Regions from separate parts of the Thermaerobacter nagasakiensis genome, predicted to be linked through region 2. Evidence: riboswitches for the same ligand, from Rfam matches in the RefSeq annotation. Region 2 holds a riboswitch; the other holds the start of a gene.

Region 1 (9,875 bases), 1.0 Mb from region 2:
CTGACCCACGTGATGGCGGAGGAGTTGGAGCAGGGCCTCCCGCGATTCCCGGTTCTCACCGGCAACCGGAGCGGCGCTGCGCCAGCCCGTACCTGCCTGGTACCGCGTGCGGAGGCGGCCCGCATCACGGTCCCGCCAGCTGCCGGTCGCCGGTCTGGCGGCGCCCCCGGCCGTTTCCAGGTTCCCGCTGCCGCCCGGTCGGGGCCCGTGGCTCGGGACACCGTGTTCCGCCGGCCCGTGGTGGCCCGCCGGCCCGTGGCCAGTTTTCCCGGCGGTGCCGGCCGCGCCGGCCGGATCACTGCCCTGCCGCGCCAGGCTGCGCGGCGCTCCCGGGCCCCGCCGGCCATCGCCGCTCGTGCCGCCCGGCAGCCGGTATCCAGGGCCGCCGGCAGAGCCTTGGGAGCCCTTGGCGCCGGCCGCCGGACCGGGGCGGCCGGTTCGTCGGGCATGGGGGCGGCGAGCCCAGCCGGTGCCGTACCGGTAACGGGCGCCCGTCACGCCATGGCGGTGCAGCTCCAGCAGGCGGTCGGCGTAGCGGTTGGCCAGGGGCTGCTTGCCGCCCAGGCGGCGGGTGGAAAAGGCGTACTTGCCGCTGTTGGGATCAAAGTGCACCACTTCGACCTGGACCCGCTCGCCCTTGTAGAAGTAATCTTCCGCCCGTTCCACGTACCAGTCGGAGATCTCCGAGATGTGGATGAGCCCCCGGCGGCCGTCGTCGGTCACGAGGAACGCGCCGTAGTTCACGATGCCCGTGATGGTGCCGTGGACCCGGGTCCCGGGCGCCAGGGGCACAAGCCCGGCCAGGTCCCGCACTCCCTCGCCCGCTGCCGCCACCGGCCCTGCCGCCGGTCCCGCCGCCGGTACCATAGCAGCACCGGTTCCCGTCCCGGCGGGAACCGTGGCGCCGGCCGCCCGGGCCGGTTCCAGGGCGACGGGGACGCGACCTTCCCGCTCCGGGCCCGGGCCGGTGCGGCCGGTTCGTCCGGCGAGGTCAGGGGGCGGAGCAGGCGCGGACGGCACCGGCGATGGCACGGGCGGTGACGCGGGCGAATCCTCCTCAGGAAGCAGGGAATCCTTCATCGCATCCGGCATACGGGAAGACGCCTCCTCAAGGCCGGGGCCGGGTTCCGCCACGCCCGGCCGCAAGCGATACCACGCCACGGGTACGGCATATCTGCATGTAGGTTATGGAATATGCACCCGCCTTATCCAAAGTGAGCAGGTCGGCCAGGCTTTTCACCATGTCCATCCAGGGCCGGGCAACGGACATGCAAGGGGCAACGAGGACCGAGGTTGCCGTGCCGGTTGCGCCCGCTGGTGGTTCGGGTGCCAGGGTTCCCACGTGAGGAGAATAGTTCAAGGCCGGTGCCAACGGTTCCGGGTCAAGGACGGTTCCCGGTCAAGCGCCCTGGGCCGGGGGCCCCTCAGGGGGTCGATGGGACGCCTACGGAGTAGCCGGTCACCTACCGCAAAGCAAAACTCAACTCGGCTTCGGCGGCCAGCTCGCCGTCCACGGTGGCGCGGGCGCGGCCCTTGCCCAGGGGACCGCGCATGGCGATGATCTCCACCTCGATCTCCAGGCAGTCGCCCGGGATCACGGGCCGGCGCCAGCGCACCCGGTCGGCGCCGGCGAAGAGGGCCAGGCGGCCGCGGTTCGCGGGGACGGACAGCACCGCCGCCGCCCCCACCTGGGCCATGGCCTCCAGGATCAGCACCCCAGGCATGATGGGCCGACCGGGGAAGTGACCCTGGAAGAAGGGTTCGTTGGCGCTTACGCACTTCCGGCCCACCGCCCGGCGTCCCGGTTCGAGGGAAAGAATCCGGTCGACCAGGAGAAAGGGGTAACGGTGGGGCAACACCTCGAGGATCGCCTGGATGTCCAAGCTCCCCTGGGGCTGATCCTGTTCCGCCATGGGCTGGTCCCAGTCCTCCACGCTGGCTGGTCGCGAACCTCCGCCACCCAGGCTGCCCCGGTGGCCGACCCGGTACGAAGGTTCGTCACTAGGATTCAGAATTCGCCGCCCCCCGCCGTCCCCCTTCTGGATGGAAAATAAAGGGGGGCCGGATCGCCGGCTCCCCTTGGCGCCGCTGTCCCTGCCACGGTGGTCCTTGTCACCCCGGGCCGGGTGGATGCGGGTGGCAATGGGCGGCTCAGCCGCGGGCCTGCTGGTAGCGGCGGGCCACCTCGTCCCAGTTGACCACGTTCCACCAGGCCGCCACGTAGTCGGGCCGCTTGTTCTGATACTTCAGGTAGTAGGCATGCTCCCACACGTCCAGGCCGAGGATGGGCGTATGACCCTTCATGTACGGGCTGTCCTGGTTGGGCAGGCTGTAAAGCTGCAGGTCGCCCTTCTCGTCGACCACGAGCCAGGCCCAGCCGCTGCCGAAGTGGGTCGTGGCCGTCTTGGTGAACTGGTCCTTGAAGGCCTCGAAGCTACCGAAGGCCTTGTTGATGGCGTCCGCCAGGGCCCCGGTGGGCTGGCCGCCGCCGTTGGGGCTCATGATCTCCCAGAAGAGCGAGTGGTTGGCGTGGCCGCCGCCGTTGTTCCGGACCGCCGTGCGGATGTCCTCGGGAACCTGGTCGATCTGGCGCAGGAGCTGGTCGATGGGCTTGTCCTGCAGCTCGGGGTACTTCTCCAGGGCGGCGTTGACGTTGTTGACATAGGTGGCGTGGTGCCGGTCGTGGTGGATCCGCATGGTCTGCTCGTCGATGTGGGGCTCCAGGGCGTTGTAGTCGTACGGCAGGGGCGGCAACTGGTAAGCCACCGGCAATCCCTCCTTGAATCGGCAGGTGCGCAGCGACCGGCTCCCGGGACGAACCGGCCCCGGCGCCTCCGGTTGCGGGGACAGGCTGGCGGCAGCACAGCAGGTCCGCCCCGCCAGGACCGGCCCGGTGGCACCGGAATCCTGCCCGTTCCCAGGATCCAGTCTTTCCTGCGCTCGATTACGAGTATATACCAAGCATCGGCAGCTTTCATGCGGGGCCCCCGGGGGCCGGGCGGGGGCGGGAAGCTGGCCGGGGGACCGGCCGGGCACAGGGCGGAACGCCGGAAAAGGGCCGGAGTCCGGGCGGCGCCTGCCGCCCGGACCCCGGCCGCATCAGGGGGGAGGCCCATGCGGGCCGTCGGGCTAAACCGCTAACAATCTTGGGCGCATGCACTGGAGTGCATGAGCGGTGCCTCAGGAGCGCAACCGGTTGATCAGGCCCAGCATCTCATCGCCTGTGAGCACGGCGCGGGCGTTGAGCTGGTACGCCCGCTGGGACGCCAGCAGCCGGGTCATCTCCAGGGCCAGGTCCACATTGGACTGCTCCAGCATCCCCTGCCGGATCCACCCCGCTCCGTCCTGGCCGGGCGCCCCGGCCGGCACCGGGTTGCCGCCCAGGGCGTACAGGCCCTCGCCCCGGCTTTCCAGGGCATCGGGCGCCGGCGGGACCATCACCGCCAGCCGCCCGGCGGGCACCTCGCGACCCCCGACCAGGAGGGCCCGTACCTCTCCGTCCGGCGATACCACCCAGCCGCGGGATCCCGCCGGGAGCAGGAGGGGCTGACCGCCGGCCGCCAGCAGAGGCCGCCCGGCGCCGTCGGTGACAAGAAGCGCTTCACCGGCCTCCCCACCGCCGGGGACGCCGGCGGGTACGGGGCTGGCCGCAAAGGTCCCGCCCCGCGTCAGGAGGACCTCACCGGTGCCGGGATCGGCCACCTGCAAGAAGCCTGCACCCTCGATGGCCAGGTCCCAGGGGGAACCCGTGGCCTGCAACGGACCCTGGCTCCACAACCGGGGTGTGGCCGCCAGGCGGACGCCGTGTCCAACCTGGACGCCTCCCGCCGCGGCGGCAGGAGGCGCCACCGGCACCTGGGCCGCGGCGTAAACCAGATCGGCAAAGTCCGCCCGGGCGGCCTTGAAGCCCGGGGTACTCACGTTGGCCAGGTTGCCGGCGGTGAGATCAACCTGCCGGGCCGCGGCCGCCATGCCCGCGGCGGACGACCAGAGGGCCCGCTGGATCATGTGACCCGCCCCACTTCCTGGATGGCCAGCCCCAGCGTCTGATCCTGGGCCTGGACGGCCCGCTGGGCGGCCTCGAAGGCGCGGAAGTTGGCCAGCATGGCGACCACCACCTGCACCGGGTCGACGTTGGACTGCTCCAGCACCCCCTGGCGCACGGGCGTGGCCGCCGGGACGGCGGGACCGGACTCGGCCGTTGCCTGCCACAGGTTGTCACCCACCCGCCGCAGGCCGGCGGGGTTGGCGAAGGTGACCCGGGCGATGGTGCCCAGGACCGCGTCCCCCACCACCACCTGGCCGTCGGGCCGGACGGTGAACTGGGCACTGCCCACCAGCAGCGGCTGGCCCGTGGTGTCCAGGACGGGCGAGCCGTCGGGAGCCTGGAGGTACCCCTCGGGTCCCACGGTGAAGTTGCCGGCCCGGGTGTAGGCCGGGCCGCCGGGGCCCATCACCACGAAGAAGCCGTCCCCCTCCAGGGCCAGGTCCTGCGGTCGCCCGGTGGTGACCCAGGGTCCGGGCCGCATGTCGGCGCCCGGTTCGGCCACTACCGTACCCGTGCCCAGGGGCCCCACCACCGGGGCTCCCGTCCCGTCGAGCCGCGACAGCAGGAGCTCGGGAAATGCCTCGGTCACGTTGCGGCTCGCTTTGTACCCGGGCGTGTTGACGTTGGCCAGGTCGCCCGCCAGGCGCTCCTGCTGGAGCACCCGGGCCAGCATGCCGCTGGCCGCGGTGTAAAGACCTCGCAGCACCGGATCACCCCTTCCGCCACGCCAGACCCCGCGATCGCCCCGCCCCGCCGGCTGGCCGTCCTGCGGCATGCAACCGGCCGCCGCGAGATGCAGCCGGCCGCGAAACACGAAACCCCCGGCGGCAACCGGGGGTGGAACATCCTGGCGCCGCGCCGGGTTCGGCGGGCGAACCCGGCGGCAGATCCCTTCCACCCGTTCGGCAGCCCGGCCGTCATGGCCGGCGGGAGGGGCTGGAACACCTCGCTGCAGGAACCGGCCCGGCTGCTCTCCGGAACCGGAGCCCGGCCGGGGCTGGCGCCTCCGTACCGGTCCGGTGCCAGGTTCCCTGTCCCGGGAACCTGGCCCGACTCCCGCATTCCGGTGCGCGCCGGGCGAGGCGTCCCTCCGTCCCGCCGTGCGGTAGACCCGTGGCTTTGCGCCCCCGCCTTTCGGCGGGTTTGCCTTTATCGCGGCGTGGTCACGTGCCGTGTCACGGTCGTGTTGCAGCCTGTGGTGCCTCGGCCGTACTTTCGCCGAGGTGCATCGCCTGATGCGCGGGACCACGTCTTAGAACGTACGGCCTCAGGAGGCTTTACATGCCCACCCATTCGACACCTGAAGGGGAATTCCTTCCCGGTCCGGGCGACCGGTATGCCTTCCAGGAACCGGCGGCCGTCACCCGGCGATGAGCACGCCGTCCAGGCGGTCCAGCATGCCCAGGGCGATGCCGGTACCCAGCGCCACGGTCAGCAGCGGCTGTTCCGGCTTCACCACGGGCAGGCCCGTGGCCCGGGCGATGCGCCGGTCCAGGTCACGCAAGAGGGAGCCGCCTCCTGTCAGCACCAGGCCGCGGTGCAGGATGTCGGCCGCCAGCTCGGGAGGAACCCGCTCCAGGGTGCTGCGCAGGGCCGCGATGAGGGCCGAGACGGGTTCGTCCAGGGCCTGTTGCACCTCGGCGGCCGTCAGGTGCAGGGTGCGGGGCAGTCCGGTCACCAGGTCGCGGCCGCGAACCTCGAACTGCTCCCCATCCCCCTCCGGCGGCTCGGCCCGGCCGATGGCGATCTTGGCCTGCTCGGCGGTCCGCTCCCCGATCAACACGTTGTACCGGCGCTTGACATGGCGCACGATGGCCTCGTCGAAGGTGTCGCCGCCCACCCGGGCCGAACCGGCCACCACCACCCCGCCCAGGGACAGGACCGCAATGTCCGTGGTGCCGCCGCCCACGTCGACCACCATGTGGCCGCCGGGCTCGTGGATGTTGAGGCCGGCCCCCAGGGCGGCGGCGACCGGTTCTTCCAGGAGGTAGACCTTGCGGGCCCCCGCCTCGTAGCCGGCCTCGATGACCGCCCGCCGCTCCACGGTGGTCACCCCCGAGGGGACGCACACCACCAGCCGCGGCCGGACCCCCAGGCGTCGGGGCATGGCCCGCTGGAGCAGCATCTTGAGCAGGGTGGCGGTGGCGGTGAAGTCGGCGATCACCCCGCCCCGCAGGGGCCGGGCGGCCACGATGTGGCCCGGGGTGCGGCCCAGCATGCGGTGGGCCTCCGACCCCACGGCCAGCACCCGCCCGGTTTCCCGATCGATAGCGACGACGGAAGGCTCGTTGAGCACGATGCCCCGGCCTTCGACGAAGACCAGGGTGTTGACCGTTCCCAGGTCGACCCCCAGGTCCCGGACGAACCCGACCATAGCCTGTCCCCCTCCTGACCGCCCGGCAGCCGCCTGGGCGACGGCGGGGAACCGGCGGGATGTCCCGGTGCCGGCGGCCGCGCCGGGGCCTCAGGGCTGGCAGGAATCCGTCTGACTGTGGCGCTGCGGTTGCTGTGGCGGATTTCTTTGCCATAAGGCCGCGTTCCTCTTGACCGCCGCTTCACCGACGGGTTCGATGCCGTGCCGGCCGGCGAAGGCGAATTCGTGGGTTGTCCGTCCCGTGGCCGGAATGGGGGGCGGCGGGGGCCGCGTCCGGACGGGCCCTGAAGGGGGCGGGAAGGAAGGGGGCCGGGCTGCGGGCCGGGATCAGCCGGGTGGAACCCGGCGGGCCGCCGCCACGGCCGCGTTCGTCCAGGGGCCAGGGCCGGTGCGGGCAGGGACGGCGCGTCAGGCCCCGACGGGGGGCTCCGAAGGGGTTTGCCTGGTTTCCTGGCCCCGTTGTTCCTGCAGGTACTTGAGGCGGGTGGCCTCGCCGCCCCGCAGGTGGCGCTCCGCTTTGTTGGTCTCCAGGACCTGGTGGACCTTGGCCGCCAGCTGGCTGTCGATCTTGGGCAGGCGCTCGGTGACGTCCTTGTGGACGGTGCTCTTGGAGACACCGAACACCTTGGCTGCCTCGCGCACGGTGGAACGGGTGCGAGCGATGTACGTGCTCACCTCCACCACGCGCTTCCAGATGTAGTCCTTCACCGACCTGCCCCCTTCGCCCTGGTCTGGTACCATCTATATGAGGGCGTTAGGCAAACATACCTTGGCCGCAGGCCACCGGACGGCCGCGGACGGGCGGACAGGCCCGCTGGGTCACCGGGCCCGCCAGGGCGTGGGGGCGGCTCACCCTGCCAAAGGCCGCGGCCCCGCTCCCCCGAGGGGGCTCGGGGGAGCGGGGCCGCGGGTGGTACGGGGCTGCGGGTCCCCCGGCAGCCGGCGCCGGGCCCGGTGCGGTTTTCCGGGCCGGGCCCGGTTCTCCAGGCCGGGGCCGGTTCTCCGGCCGGGGGCTGGTTCTTCCGGCCGGTTCGTCCGGCGGGAGATCCTCCTAGCCGATCAGGGTCTGCGGGTCGACGGCCTCGTCGCCACGCCAGATCTCGAAGTGGACGTGGGTGCCGGCGGCCGCCTCGATCCGGGCCGACTGGCCCGCCTTGCCGATGGCCTGGCCGCGCCGCACCTGCTGTCCGGCTTCCACCGTCGCCTCGGCCAGGCTGGCGTAGACCGTGCGGTACCCGCCATCGTGCTCGATGGTCACCGTCAGGCCGCGATCGGGGTCGCGGTGGACCGCGACCACCCGCCCGTCGGCGGCGGCCACCACCTGGGCGCCCTCCTCGACCGCCAGGTCGACGCCGGGGTGCCAGCGCCAGTCACCCATGGTCTCGGAGTACTGCCAGCCGAAGCCCATGGCCGTCTTGCCGCTGGCGACGGGCCAGATGAAGGCCGGAGTCGTCTCGCCCGTGACTTCCCGGGTGGGCACGTTGTCCCGGGGTTGCGCCGGTGTCCCCGCCTCCGTGCCGGCCCCGGCCTGGCCGGTCATGGGTTCCGGGGTGGCCGTGCTGGGTGCCACGCCCTGGTCGGCACCCGTCTCCAAGGGGGTCTGCTCATCCAGGGAAGCGGTCTCGGGCCCGCTCAACCCCGGCCAGCCCTGGAAGTACAGATAAGACCCGATGAAGACGGCCACCAGCACGGCGAAACCCACCAGCGACCGCAGCGCCGGCCGCCCGCGCATCCTGGCCATCCAGCCGGCCAGCCGGCCCGCCAGGCGGCTCTGCCCGCTTTGCGGGGTCTCCTGCATGTGGCACCACCTCTGGGCGGTAGTGTTACCAGGGCTGGTGCATTTATGCAGGAAAGTGCGGCTTTCACCGGACGCACCGGCAGCAGGGCCGTGGCGTAGGAGCCCGGCGGGTCGGCCCGGGCCAAGGGGCAGGCCGTCCGGTCCCGATGGCCGGACCCGCCGACGGGCCGGGCGGGCTTCCCGCCGGAGACGGGTGGGCTACTCGCTGAAGATGGGCCGCAGGCTGGTCCCGGGGTAGTAATGCCGGAGGATCTCCTCGTAGCTGTGCCCCTGGCGGGCCATTCCGTCGGCACCGTACTGGGACATCCCCACCCCGTGGCCCCAGCCCCGGATGGTGAAGGTCAGCTGCTCCCCCTGCCGGTGGCACGTCCACCAGGTGGAGGGCAGCTCCAGCCGCTGGCGGAGCTGGGGACCGGTGAAGGTCTTCTCGCCCACGGTGGCCCGGCCCACGCGCCCCCCCGGCGAGGATTCGACCCGCGCAAAGCACTGCTCCCCCGGCAGGTCCCGCACGACCTTGGGGTCGACCTCCAGGCGGCGGGCGAACTCCTGCAGGGTCATGGTCCGGGTGCTGCGCCAGTGGGGTGAGGCCGTCTCCCACGGGGAGTCCACGGGCCGCAGGTAAGGCACCTGGTTGCCCCAGACGGCGGCAGCGTCCTCGGTGCGCCCGCCGGAGGTGGAGTGGTAGACCGCGTCGATGGGCGCCCCCTGGTAGACCAGGATCAGGCCGGCCGTCTCCTGCACCGCCTGCTGGATCTTCCGGGCGAAGCGCCACCCGTTCAACAGCCCCCAGTCCCGGCGCCGGGCCTCCAGGGGCTGCCAGGCCTGTCCCGTCTGCGGGTCGCCGCAGACGTCCGCCTCCGCGTGTTCGCGGCAACCCGGCCCCCCGAAGACCTGCATCTGCCGCACGGTGTACGTGCGGGCCGCCACCGCCTGCGCCTTGAGGGCTTCGATGTGGAAGGAAGCGGGCATCTCGGCGGCCACCACGCCCGTCAGGTAGACCTCCAGGGGCAGGGCTTGCACGCCATGCTGTCCCGGAATCCACACCCGCACCGGCAGCTGGCCGGGGTCCAGGGGCACGGCCGGAGCCTGAGGCGTCTCGATACGCAGGCCCCGGGTCAGCACCACGAGAAAAGGCAGCAGCACCGTCAGCACCAGCGCCAGGAGGAACCAGCCGGCTACGGGGCGGCGCCACGCCGGCCGAACAGGCAAGGGCGATCCCTCCCTCGGATTCGGGACATCTCTATGCAACGGGGAGGGGGGACATGCCTGCGCCGGCACCACGGGGACGGGGGCCCTGGGCACGAGGCCCGGGAAGATAGGGGTGCAAGACCTTCATAAAAGCGGTGCGAGCCCCGGGTCCATGGCTCCGGGGCCCGCGTTCGGCCGAAAGGGTTCGGAGTTCCTGGCGCCACCCGGCTCCGCGACGGCGGATCCGGCGCCGCGCGACCTGCGCTGGGCGGCCTGGTGCAAGGCCTAGTGCAGGAGCAGGGCCGCCGCCAGCGGGTCGTCCTCCGTGGACAGACGCGCCACGTCGGCGCCCAGGGCCCGCAGCTTCTGCTCGATGGCCACGTAGCCCCGGTCGATGTGGTGGACGCCGCTGACCTCGGTGATCCCTTCGGCCCCGAGCCCGGCCAGCACCAGGGCCGCACCCGAGC
Region 2 (9,875 bases):
CGGCGGCCTCGGGCCAGGGTCCGGCGGCCTTGCGGGACCGGGCCATCTTGGAACTCCTCTACGGCTGCGGCCTGCGGGTGGCCGAGCTCAGCGGGCTCGACCTGGACGACGTGGACCTGGAGGGCGGCTGGCTGCGGGTGTACGGCAAGGGCCGAAAGGAGCGGATCCTGCCGCTGGCCGGTCCGGTGGCGGCAGCCCTCCGGGCGTACCTGGAGGAAGGGCGCCCCGGGTTCCTGGAAGGCCGGCGGCACCGTCCCTGCCGGCCGGCCGATGCCCAGGCCGTGTTCCTCAACCGGTGGGGCGGCCGGCTCTCGCCCCGCGGCATCCAGGCCATCGTGCGGCGGGTGGGGGCGGTGGTGGCGCGGCTGCAGGCCCACCCCCACCTGCTGCGCCACACCTTCGCCACCCACCTGCTGGACGGCGGCGCGGGGCTCAGGGCGGTCCAGGAGCTGCTCGGCCACGCCAGCCTGGCCGCAACCCAGGTGTACACCCACGTGTCCCGGGCACGGCTCTGGGCGGTCTACCAGCAGGCCCATCCCCGGGCCCGCCCTGCCCCGGCTGCGGCCATCCCCGCACCGGGGGCTGCGGCGCCGGAGCCGGAGGGCCTGGGCGCCCCGCCCTCGGCAGGCGCACCCGGTTCGCCCGCCGGGTACGGGCCGGCAGGGGGGCGCCAGGGGCTGCAGCCGGGATCGTCGCCGTCCGGGTAGTCCCCGCCGCCGGGGTTCCCGGCGCCGCCCGGGCGGGGTGGTCGCCGCCCGCGGCGGGCAACGGATCCGCGCCCTTCGGCAGGGCGGACCGGCACCGTCACCAGGCCCCAGCACGAGCCGGAAGGCCGGCGGGCCAGAGCGAGGGATCAGCGCATGGGCGAGGGGCAACCCCGCTTTCACGGCACCACCATCCTGGCCGTGCGCCGCAACGGCCGGGTGGCCATGGCCGGCGACGGCCAGGTGACCCTGCAGCAGCACATGGTGATGAAGCACCGGGCCCGCAAGGTGCGGCGGCTCTACCACGGGCGGGTGCTGGCCGGGTTCGCGGGCAGCGTGGCCGACGCCGTGGCCTTGATGGAGCGCTTCGAGGGGAAACTGGAGGAACACGGCGGCCAGCTGGTCCGGGCGGCGGTGGAACTGGCCAAGGACTGGCGCACCGACCGGCTGCTGCGCCGCCTGGAAGCCCTGCTGGTGGTGGCCGACGCCGACCACCTGCTGCTGGTGTCGGGGTCGGGGGAAGTGCTCGAGCCCGACGACGGGATCGTGGCGGTGGGGTCGGGCGGCGGTTTCGCCCTGGCGGCGGCCCGGGCCCTGGCCCGGCACACGGAACTGGATGCCGCCGCCATCTGCCGGGAGGCGATGCGCATCGCCGCCGAGCTCTGCGTCTACACCAACGACCAGCTGGTGATCGAGGAGCTCTAGCCGTGCTCTCGCCGTACTCTCGCCGTACTCCAGCCGCACGGGCCTGGGCCGGGAGCAACGGGCCCGGGCCGGGGGCCGGCCCGATCGGGGCGGCCACCCGCCAGGGGGAGGGACGACCGTGGAACGGGGAGCCGTCCAGGGCGCCGCGTGGGAACCCGACCGGCTGACCCCCCGCCAGATCGTGGCGGAGCTGGACCGGTACATCGTCGGCCAGGCGGAGGCCAAGCGGGCGGTGGCCATCGCCCTGCGCAACCGCTGGCGGCGGCAGCAGCTGCCGCCGCACCTGCGGGACGAGGTGGCGCCGAAGAACATCCTGATGATCGGCCCCACCGGGGTGGGCAAGACGGAGATCGCCCGGCGGCTGGCCCGGCTGACGGGAGCTCCCTTCATCAAGGTCGAGGCGACCAAGTTCACCGAAGTGGGCTATGTGGGCCGCGACGTGGAGTCCATCATCCGGGACCTCTTGGAGACGGCCATCCGCATGGTCAAGGCGGAGCGGGTGGCCGCCGTCGAGGACCGGGCCCGGGCCGCGGCCGACGACCGCCTGCTGGACGTGCTGGTTCCGCCGCCCCGGCGGCGCCCCCAGCGCGCCGGGTCGCCCTGGGAGATGCTGCTGGGGTCCCTGGGGGCCGGGATGCCGGGTCCGGCCGAGCCCGCCCGGCCCGAGGAAGAGGAGGACTGGCGCCGGCGCCGCCAGGAGGCGGCTGCGCGGCTGCGCAGCGGGCAGCTGGAGGACCAGGTGGTCGAGATCGAGGTGGAAGACCAGGCGCCGCCCATGGTCGACATCCTGGGCGGGCCGGGCCTGGAAGAGGTCACCCTGAACGTGCAGGACCTGCTCAAGGACTGGCTGCCCCGGCGCAAGCGCCGGCGCCGCCTGCCGGTGCGGGAGGCCCGGGAGGTGCTGGCCCAGGAAGAGGCCCAGAAGCTGATCGACATGGACCAGGTGGTGGCCGAGGCCATCCGGCGCACGGAGCAGGCGGGCATCGTCTTCATCGACGAGATCGACAAGATCGCCGGCCGGGAGCGGGGCCACGGGCCCGACGTCTCCCGGGAAGGGGTGCAGCGGGACATCCTGCCCATCGTCGAGGGCTCCACGGTGATGACCCGGCACGGCCCGGTGCGCACGGACCACATCCTCTTCATCGCGGCGGGAGCCTTCCACATCGCCAGGCCCTCGGACCTGATCCCCGAGCTGCAGGGCCGGTTCCCCATCCGGGTGGAGCTGCAGCCCCTCACCCGGGACGACTTCAAGCGCATCCTGACCGAGCCGGACAATGCCCTGCTGCGCCAGTACCAGGCCTTGCTGGCCACCGACGGGGTGGAGCTGGAGTTCACCCCGGACGCGGTGGAGGCCCTGGCGGACATGGCGGCCCGGGCCAACCAGCAGGCGGAGAACATCGGAGCCCGGCGCCTGCACACCCTGCTGGAACGGCTGCTGGAGCCGGTGGCCTTCGACGCCCCGGACGCCCTCCAGGGCAAGGTGGTGGTGGATGCTGCGTTCGTCCGCCAGCGGCTGGAGGGAGTCCTCCAGGATCAGGATCTGAGCCGGTACATCCTCTGAGGGCCCTGCCCCCTGGTGGCGGCGCCGGGAGTCCGGGGCCGGCCGGGGAGCCGGCGGCGAGCCCCAGGCGGCCTGCGCGGGCGAAATCCTGACCGGCCGCCCCCCGGGGGCAAGCGAAGGAGCCAGGGCAAGCGATCCTGGCTGGCAAAACCCACCCTGTCGCAAGAGGGACCCAAAACCAGGACCCGGGTCCCAAATTTTTTGTCGCGGATAGAAGGAATGACCAGTTCGGTGCAGAATCATGTCGACCAGTGCCGGCTGGAAAGCCGCTACAACTGAATAAGCTTCGGGGGTGAGCCGCGGTTTCTGTCCCGGTTGCACAGGCCGGGGCGCGGCCACCCCCCGCGGCAGCGACAAAGGCACCCCTGTCGAAAGGCAGGTTCGCAAAGTCACGGGTCTAAGGTCCCGCCAGCACGGGACTATGACGGCCGGACTGCCGAACGCCGCGCGGTGGACCCTTGGCAATCCTCTCGTCCGCCCGTGGTGCCTGGCGCGCCGCGGGCGGCTTTCTTTTCCAGCGGCGGGAGGGGATGGACCCGTGTGGGGGCGCGTCAACGATGAACTGGCTGCCGGGCTGGAGGTCCTGGCCCTCCGCCAGCGACTGCTGGCCCAGAACGTGGCCAACGCCGAGACGCCCGGCTACAAGCGGTATGACCTGGACTTCGCCCGGGCTCTGGAGGCGGCGCTGGCCGGTCGCGGGCCGGCGGGAGGCCAGGCCGCGGGGTGGGCAGCCGGGGCCGCCGGCACCGCCGGGACCGGAGGGGCCGAACCGGCCGTGGCGGCCGCACCAGCCACCGGGGCCGGGGGCGCGGGGGCAGCCGGCGCGGGCGGGGTGGCGGCAGGGCCTGCCGTACCCGGTGGCCCGCCGTCCCTGTCCCTCACCCACCCAGGCCACCTGCCGGGCCGGTGGGCGCCGGGGGATCCGGCGGTAGCGGTATACCGGGAGACCGGTTCCTCCCTGCGCAACGACGGCAACAACGTCGACCTGGACGCGGAGATGGCGCGGCTGGCGGAAAACGGCGTCCACTATCAGGCCCTGGTGCGGCAGCTGTCCGATCGCATCGCCCTGCTGCGCACGGTCATCGCCGAGGGGAGGCGGTAAGCGGTGGCGGGCGGGATGTTCAGCACCTTCGACATCGCGGCCAGCGGCATGACGGCCCAGCGGCTGCGCCTGGACCTGATCGCCAGCAACCTGGCCAACGTGGACTCCACCCGTACCCCCCAGGGCGGGCCCTACCGCCGGCTGGTGCCGGTCTTCGAGGAACGCGCGACGCCCTTCGCCCGGATCCTCCGGGAACGGGGTGCGGTGCCGGGGCCGGTGCCGGCGGCGGGTGCCGCGGCCGGCTGGGCACGCCCCCCCCTGGCGGGCGTAGCGGGTGGGCCGGTGCCGCCCGTAGCCGGTCCGGGAGCGGCGGGTCCGGGCGGGACCGGAGCCGCCCCCGGCGGGGTCCAGGTGGCGGCCGTGGTCGCCGATCCCTCGCCGCCCCGGCTGGTATACGACCCGGCCCATCCCGACGCGGGCGCGGATGGTTATGTGGCGTACCCCAACGTGGACCCGCTGGCGGAGATGGTCAACCTGCTGGCGGCGACCCGGGCCTACGAGGCCAATGTGGCGGTCTTCGCCGCGGCCCGTACCCTGGCCCTGCGGGCGCTGGACATTGGCCGCGGCTGAACGGCCCTGCGGCTGCGGGATGCCCCTGGGACCGCCAGGGTCCCGGCAGCGGTGCGGCTGCAACGGAGGAGGTCTGAGCCATGAACCCATGGGGTGTCCAAGCCCCCGGCAACGTCGCCTGGCCCGGTTCTTCCCCGGCGACCGGCCTGGGCGGGACCTTCGGACCGTCCGGAAGGGCGGCGGCTGCGGCCGCGGGCGACGGCCCGGCGGCCGGTTCCACCGGGCCCGGTGGCGTGGGACCCAGCTTCCTGCAGGAACTGGCCCGCGCCCTCCAGCAGCTGGAGGGCGCGGCCGGCGAGGCCGACGCCATGGCCCGGCGCCTGGTGACGGGCCAGGTCCAGGACCTGTCCCAGGTCATGGTGGCCAGCGAGAAAGCGCGGCTGGCCATCGAACTGGCGGTACAGCTGCGGAACAAGGCGCTGGAGGCTTACCAGGAGATCATGCGCATGCCCGTGTGACGGGTGCGGCCCTGCGGCGGCCGGCGGGATGAGCGGCACGGGGCCGGAAGGCAGGGTCGCGGTCGGTCGAGGAGGCGGCGGAATCCTCCATGCCCCTGGCACAGGTGCGGCAGCTTCCCCAGCAATTCATGGCCTGGTTCCGGAAGCTCAGGCCGGCGGCCCGGTGGGTGGTGGTCTCGGCGGCGGCTCTGGCCCTGGCCGGTTTGGTGGCGCTGGCCCTGGCAGGGCGCAGCGGGCCCCAGTGGGCCCCCCTGTTCACCCAGCTGGACCCCACCGACGCCGCGGCCATCGCCGACCAGCTGGAGGAGCAAGGCATCCCCTTCCAGCTGGCCCAGGGGGGGCAGGCCATTCTGGTGCCCGCGGAACAGGTCGACCGGCTGCGCCTGGACCTGGCCGCCCAGGGCCTGCCGCGCCAGGGGACGGTGGGCCTGGAGCTTCTGGAGAACATGCCGATGGGTGCCACGGAGTTCGAGCGGCAGGTGCAGTACCTGCGGGGGCTCCAGGGCGAGCTGGCCCGTACCATCGGCCGGCTGGAGGGGGTCGAGGCGGCGCGGGTCCACGTAGTGCGGCCCGAGCGCAGCCCCTTTGTCAGCCAGCAGCGGCCTGCCACGGCGGCGGTGCTGGTCCAGCTGAAACCAGGGGCGGAGCTCGAGCCCGAGCAGGTGCGGTCCATCATGCACCTGGTCGCGTCGGCGGTGGAAGGCCTGAAGCCCGAAGACGTGACGGTGGTGGATACCACCGGCCGCCTGCTCTCGGCCGGAGTGGAGCTGGCCCAGGAAGGGACCGCCGTGGTGCCGGGTGACCGCTTCGAGGTGGAACGCCGCTTCGAGGCGGAGCTGCAGCGCAGCCTCCAGACCCTGCTGGAGCAGGTCCTGGGCCCGGGCAACGTCATCGCCCGGGTCAATGCGGAGCTCAACTTCGACCAGCAGGTGGTGGAGCGGCACCTTTTCGAGCCCCCGGCCGACGGCGGCCAGGGCATCCTGCGGTCCATCCAGGAGCTGCAGGAGACCTTCACCGGCCAGCCCGCACCGGGCGGGGTGCCGGGGGACAGCAACATCCCCACCTATCCCCAGGTGGGCGGCGGCACCGGTGACTACCAGCGCAGCGAGCGGACGGCCAACTACGAGGTCAACCAGGTGGTCGACCGGGTGCAGGTGGCCCCGGGTGCGGTCCGGCGCCTGTCGGTGGCCGTGGTGGTCAACGGCGATCTCACTCCCGAGCGGCGGCAGGCCCTCCAGCAGGCGGTGGCCGCGGCCATCGGCAGCGACCCCCAGCGCCAGGACCAGGTCGAGGTGGTGGCCATGCCCTTCGACACCACGGTGGCCGACCGCCTGCAGCAGTCCCTGGAGGAGGAGCGGCAGGCCCGGGAAGCGACCCGGCGGGTGGCCCTGCTGGCCGGCGCGGGGGGGCTGGCGCTGCTGGCCCTGGTCCTCCTGGTGGCCGCCTGGCGGCGCCGGCGGCTCGCCCGCCGGCTCCTGGAAGCACAAGCCGCCGGTCACGGGTTACCCGCCGTGCCGGGGAGCACCGGCGGCACGGTGGCGGCCGGTCCGGCCGGGCGGGGCACCGCGGCCGTACCCGGCCCCGGCGGACCCGTTCCGGGACCGGCCGGGGCCGCGGCGACGGGTGCCAACGGCAAGGCGGCGGAGGCCACGGTCCTCGAGCAGGTCAGCGAGCTGGTGAAGAACCAGCCGGAGCACGTGGCCCAGGTGATCCGCAGCTGGCTGGCCGAGCGGTCCGCCAACTGACGGCGGCGGTCAGGACGGCCTGAGCAGGATCAGGACGGCCAGGCCCGGCGCGGGCGGGGGAGGAGGCGATGGCCATGGCGACAAGGCAGGTTGCGGTGGCAAGGGCCGGCACGGCGGTGGCCGGGGGTACGCCCCGGGGTGGGATCAGGGCCCCGGCGGCGCCGGTCGCCGCGGAGGTGGCCGAGGGTCCGGAGGGCGGCATCGCGGCGGAGCCGGGGGCCGGTGCGGCGGCCGCCGGTGGCCGGCCTGCCCTCCGGGAGGCGGCCCGCGACCTGTCGCCGCGGCGCAAGGCCGCGATCCTGATGATCTCCCTGGGGCCGGAGCTGGCCGCCCGGGTCTTCCGCTACCTGCGGGAGGAGGAGATCGAACAGCTCACCCTGGAGATCGCCAACACCGACCGGGTCGCTCCCGAACAGCGGCTGGCGGTGCTGGAGGAGTGCCGGGATCTGGCCCTGGCCCACGCCTACATCGCCCAGGGCGGCATCGACTATGCCAGGGAGCTGCTGGTGCAGGCCTTGGGCCACCAGCGGGCGGCGGAGGTGATCAACCGCCTCACCGCGACCCTGCAGGTCCGGCCCTTCGAGTTCGTGCGCCGGGCCGACCCGCTGCAGATCCTGAACTTCATCCAGCAGGAGCACCCCCAGACCATCGCCCTGATCCTCGCCTACCTCCATCCGGAACAGGCCGCCGTCGTCCTCAGCGGCCTGCCGCCCGAGCGCCGGGCCGACGTGGCCCGCCGCCTGGCCCTGATGGAGCGCACCTCGCCCGAGCTGATCCGGGAGGTGGAGCGGGTCCTGGAACGCAAGCTGTCGTCGGTCCTGGGCGAGGAGGGCACCGTCGCGGGGGGGCTGCAGGCCGTGGTCCAGGTGCTGAACAACGTGGACCGCGGCACCGAGCGCAGCATCATGGAGGTCCTGGAGGTCACCGACCCCGAGCTGGCCGAGGAGATCAAGAAGCGGATGTTCGTCTTCGAGGACATCGTGCTGCTGGACGACCGGTCCCTGCAGCGGGTGCTCCGGGAGGTCGACCTCAACGAGGATCTGCCCCTGGCCCTCAAGGCCGTCAGCGAGGATGTCAAGCAGAAGATCTTCCGCAACCTGTCCCAGCGGGCCGTGGAGATCCTCCAGGAAAACCTCTCCTACCTCGGGCCCGTGCGCCTCCGCGACGTGGAAGAGGCCCAGCAGAAGATCGTCAACATCATCCGCCGCCTGGAAGAAGAGGGCGAGATCGTCATCGCGCGGGGTGGCCAGGATGAAGTGGTCGTCTAGGGTGGGAGACGCCCGGCGGCCGGTTCCCGCCCGCTGGCCGGTGCTGGGGTCCCTGCCCGGCGCAGGCGCGGCGGCCCCCGGGCACCGGCCGGTGAACTGGCAGTCCGTGGGCCCGGCGGGCGGGACGGTGGCCCCTGCCCCTGCGGGCGAGGCCGCTGCCCCGACGGAGGCCGGCCCGGCTGCCGGCCCGTTGCCGGCAGCTGCCCAGGCGGCGGCCGGCCGGCGGGTCCGCCGCTGGCTCCGGAGGGCCAGGCGGGCGGCGGCCGCCCACCTGGAGAAGGCCCGACGCGAGGCGGACGCCCTGTGCCGCCAGGCGCGGGAGGAGGGCTTCCGCCGGGGCGAGCAGGAAGGCCGGGCGCGGTGGGAGGCGGCCTGCCGGCAACTGGAGGAACAGGCGGCCCGCCAGCGGGAGGAACTGGCCGCCGCCTACCGGCGGCTGGTCGAGGCGTCCGCAGGGCCCGTGCTGGAGCTGGTCCTGGTCCTGGCCCGCCGGGTGGCGGGCGAGGCCCTGGCGGTCGATGCTACCGCCCTGCGCCGCCAGATCGAGGCGGCCCTGGCCCGGCTGGGGAGCGAGGGGGCCCGGGTGCTGGTGCATCCCGAGAGCCTGGCCCGGCTGGAGGAGGCGTCGCCCCTGCCCGCTGGCGTGGAGCTGGTGGCCGATTTGACCCTGGCGCCCGGCGACTACCGGGTGGAGACGCCCCGGGGGCTCATCGACGGCCGGGTGGAGGCCCAGATGCAGCGCCTCGGTCGGGCCCTTCGGGAGGCCGGACCCGGGGGCGGGGCGGACTCCGAGCCGGATGTCATCGCCGACGAGGAGGCGGCCAGGGTCCGGGCCGGTGCCGCCCCGGAGGGGAGGGAAGGAGCATGACGGTGCCGGCCGCCGCCACCCGGCCCGGTCTCCCGGGCGGGCCCGGAGCCGGGGCTGCGCCGGGCCCCGACCTTCAAGAGGCGCAGGGGTCCGGTGGGCTCCTGGACTGGGGCCGGCTGAAGGAGGCCGTGCAGGCGGCCGAACCACGGCCCTGCCAGGGCTGGGTGGAACAGGTGGTCGGCCTGGCGGTCGAGGCCCGGGGCCCCGTGAGCTCCCTGGGGGAGCTTTGCTGGATCGACCGGCCGGGACGGCCGCCGGTGCCGGCCGAAGTGGTGGGGTTTCGCGGTGCCCGCACCCTGCTGATGCCCCTGGGTGATGCCCGGGCCATCCGGCCGGGCAGCCGGGTGGAGGCCACAGGCCAGGGGTTCCGGGTGGCCGTGGGCGAGGGCCTGCTGGGCCGGGTGCTGGACGGGCTCGGCCGGCCCCTGGACGGCCAGGGTCCGGTGGCGGCGGAAGCCTGGTACCCGGCGGAAGCCGACCCCCCGCCGCCCCTGGCCCGCCGGCCCATCCGGGAGCCCTTGCCCGTGGGGGTTCGCGCCATCGACGCCCTGCTGACCTGCGGCCGGGGCCAGCGGGTGGGCATCTTCGCCGGCAGCGGCGTGGGGAAGAGCACCCTCCTGGCCATGATGACCCGGCACACGGCGGCGGACGTGGTGGTGGTGGCCCTGATCGGCGAGCGGAACCGGGAGGTGCGGGACTTCGTCGACCACCACCTGGCCGGCAGCCGGCGGCGCACGGTGGTGGTGGCGGCCACCGCCGACCGGCCGGCCCTGGTGCGCATCAAGGCGGCCCAGGTGGCCACGGCCATTGCCGAGTTCTTCCGTGACCGGGGCCGCCACGTGCTGCTGGTGATGGACTCGGTGACCCGCTACGCCATGGCCCTGCGGGAGGTGG

Evidence for each region. Region 2 has a riboswitch for cyclic di-GMP ahead of ACZ5T9_RS09035 (flagellar basal body rod protein FlgB). Riboswitches for the same ligand answer to the same signal wherever they lie in the genome.
Region 1: it holds a riboswitch for cyclic di-GMP, as region 2 does, so the genes downstream of both, ACZ5T9_RS01505 (flagellar hook-basal body protein) here and ACZ5T9_RS09035 (flagellar basal body rod protein FlgB) in region 2, are expected to answer to the same signal.

What each region holds. Positions count from the first base shown of each region.
Region 1 is NZ_AP043740.1:361,394-371,268, forward strand. It holds gene ACZ5T9_RS01485 (S1 RNA-binding domain-containing protein) at 1-1,092, opposite strand, end outside; gene fabZ (3-hydroxyacyl-ACP dehydratase FabZ) at 1,464-1,913, opposite strand; gene ACZ5T9_RS01495 (superoxide dismutase) at 2,152-2,766, opposite strand; gene ACZ5T9_RS01500 (flagellar hook-basal body protein) at 3,181-4,008, opposite strand; gene ACZ5T9_RS01505 (flagellar hook-basal body protein) at 4,005-4,754, opposite strand; cyclic di-GMP riboswitch class I at 5,150-5,206, opposite strand; gene mreB (rod shape-determining protein MreB) at 5,409-6,422, opposite strand; gene spoIIID (sporulation transcriptional regulator SpoIIID) at 6,831-7,130, opposite strand; gene ACZ5T9_RS01520 (peptidoglycan DD-metalloendopeptidase family protein) at 7,474-8,220, opposite strand; gene spoIID (stage II sporulation protein D) at 8,419-9,429, opposite strand; gene murA (UDP-N-acetylglucosamine 1-carboxyvinyltransferase) at 9,694-9,875, opposite strand, start outside.
Region 2 is NZ_AP043740.1:2,106,124-2,115,998, reverse strand. It holds gene ACZ5T9_RS09050 (tyrosine recombinase) at 1-707, shown strand, start outside; gene hslV (ATP-dependent protease subunit HslV) at 861-1,409, shown strand; gene hslU (ATP-dependent protease ATPase subunit HslU) at 1,528-2,970, shown strand; cyclic di-GMP riboswitch class I at 3,319-3,411, shown strand; gene ACZ5T9_RS09035 (flagellar basal body rod protein FlgB) at 3,509-4,072, shown strand; gene flgC (flagellar basal body rod protein FlgC) at 4,076-4,642, shown strand; gene fliE (flagellar hook-basal body complex protein FliE) at 4,723-5,100, shown strand; gene fliF (flagellar basal-body MS-ring/collar protein FliF) at 5,190-6,845, shown strand; gene fliG (flagellar motor switch protein FliG) at 7,148-8,113, shown strand; gene ACZ5T9_RS09010 (FliH/SctL family protein) at 8,097-8,981, shown strand; gene ACZ5T9_RS09005 (FliI/YscN family ATPase) at 8,978-9,875, shown strand, end outside.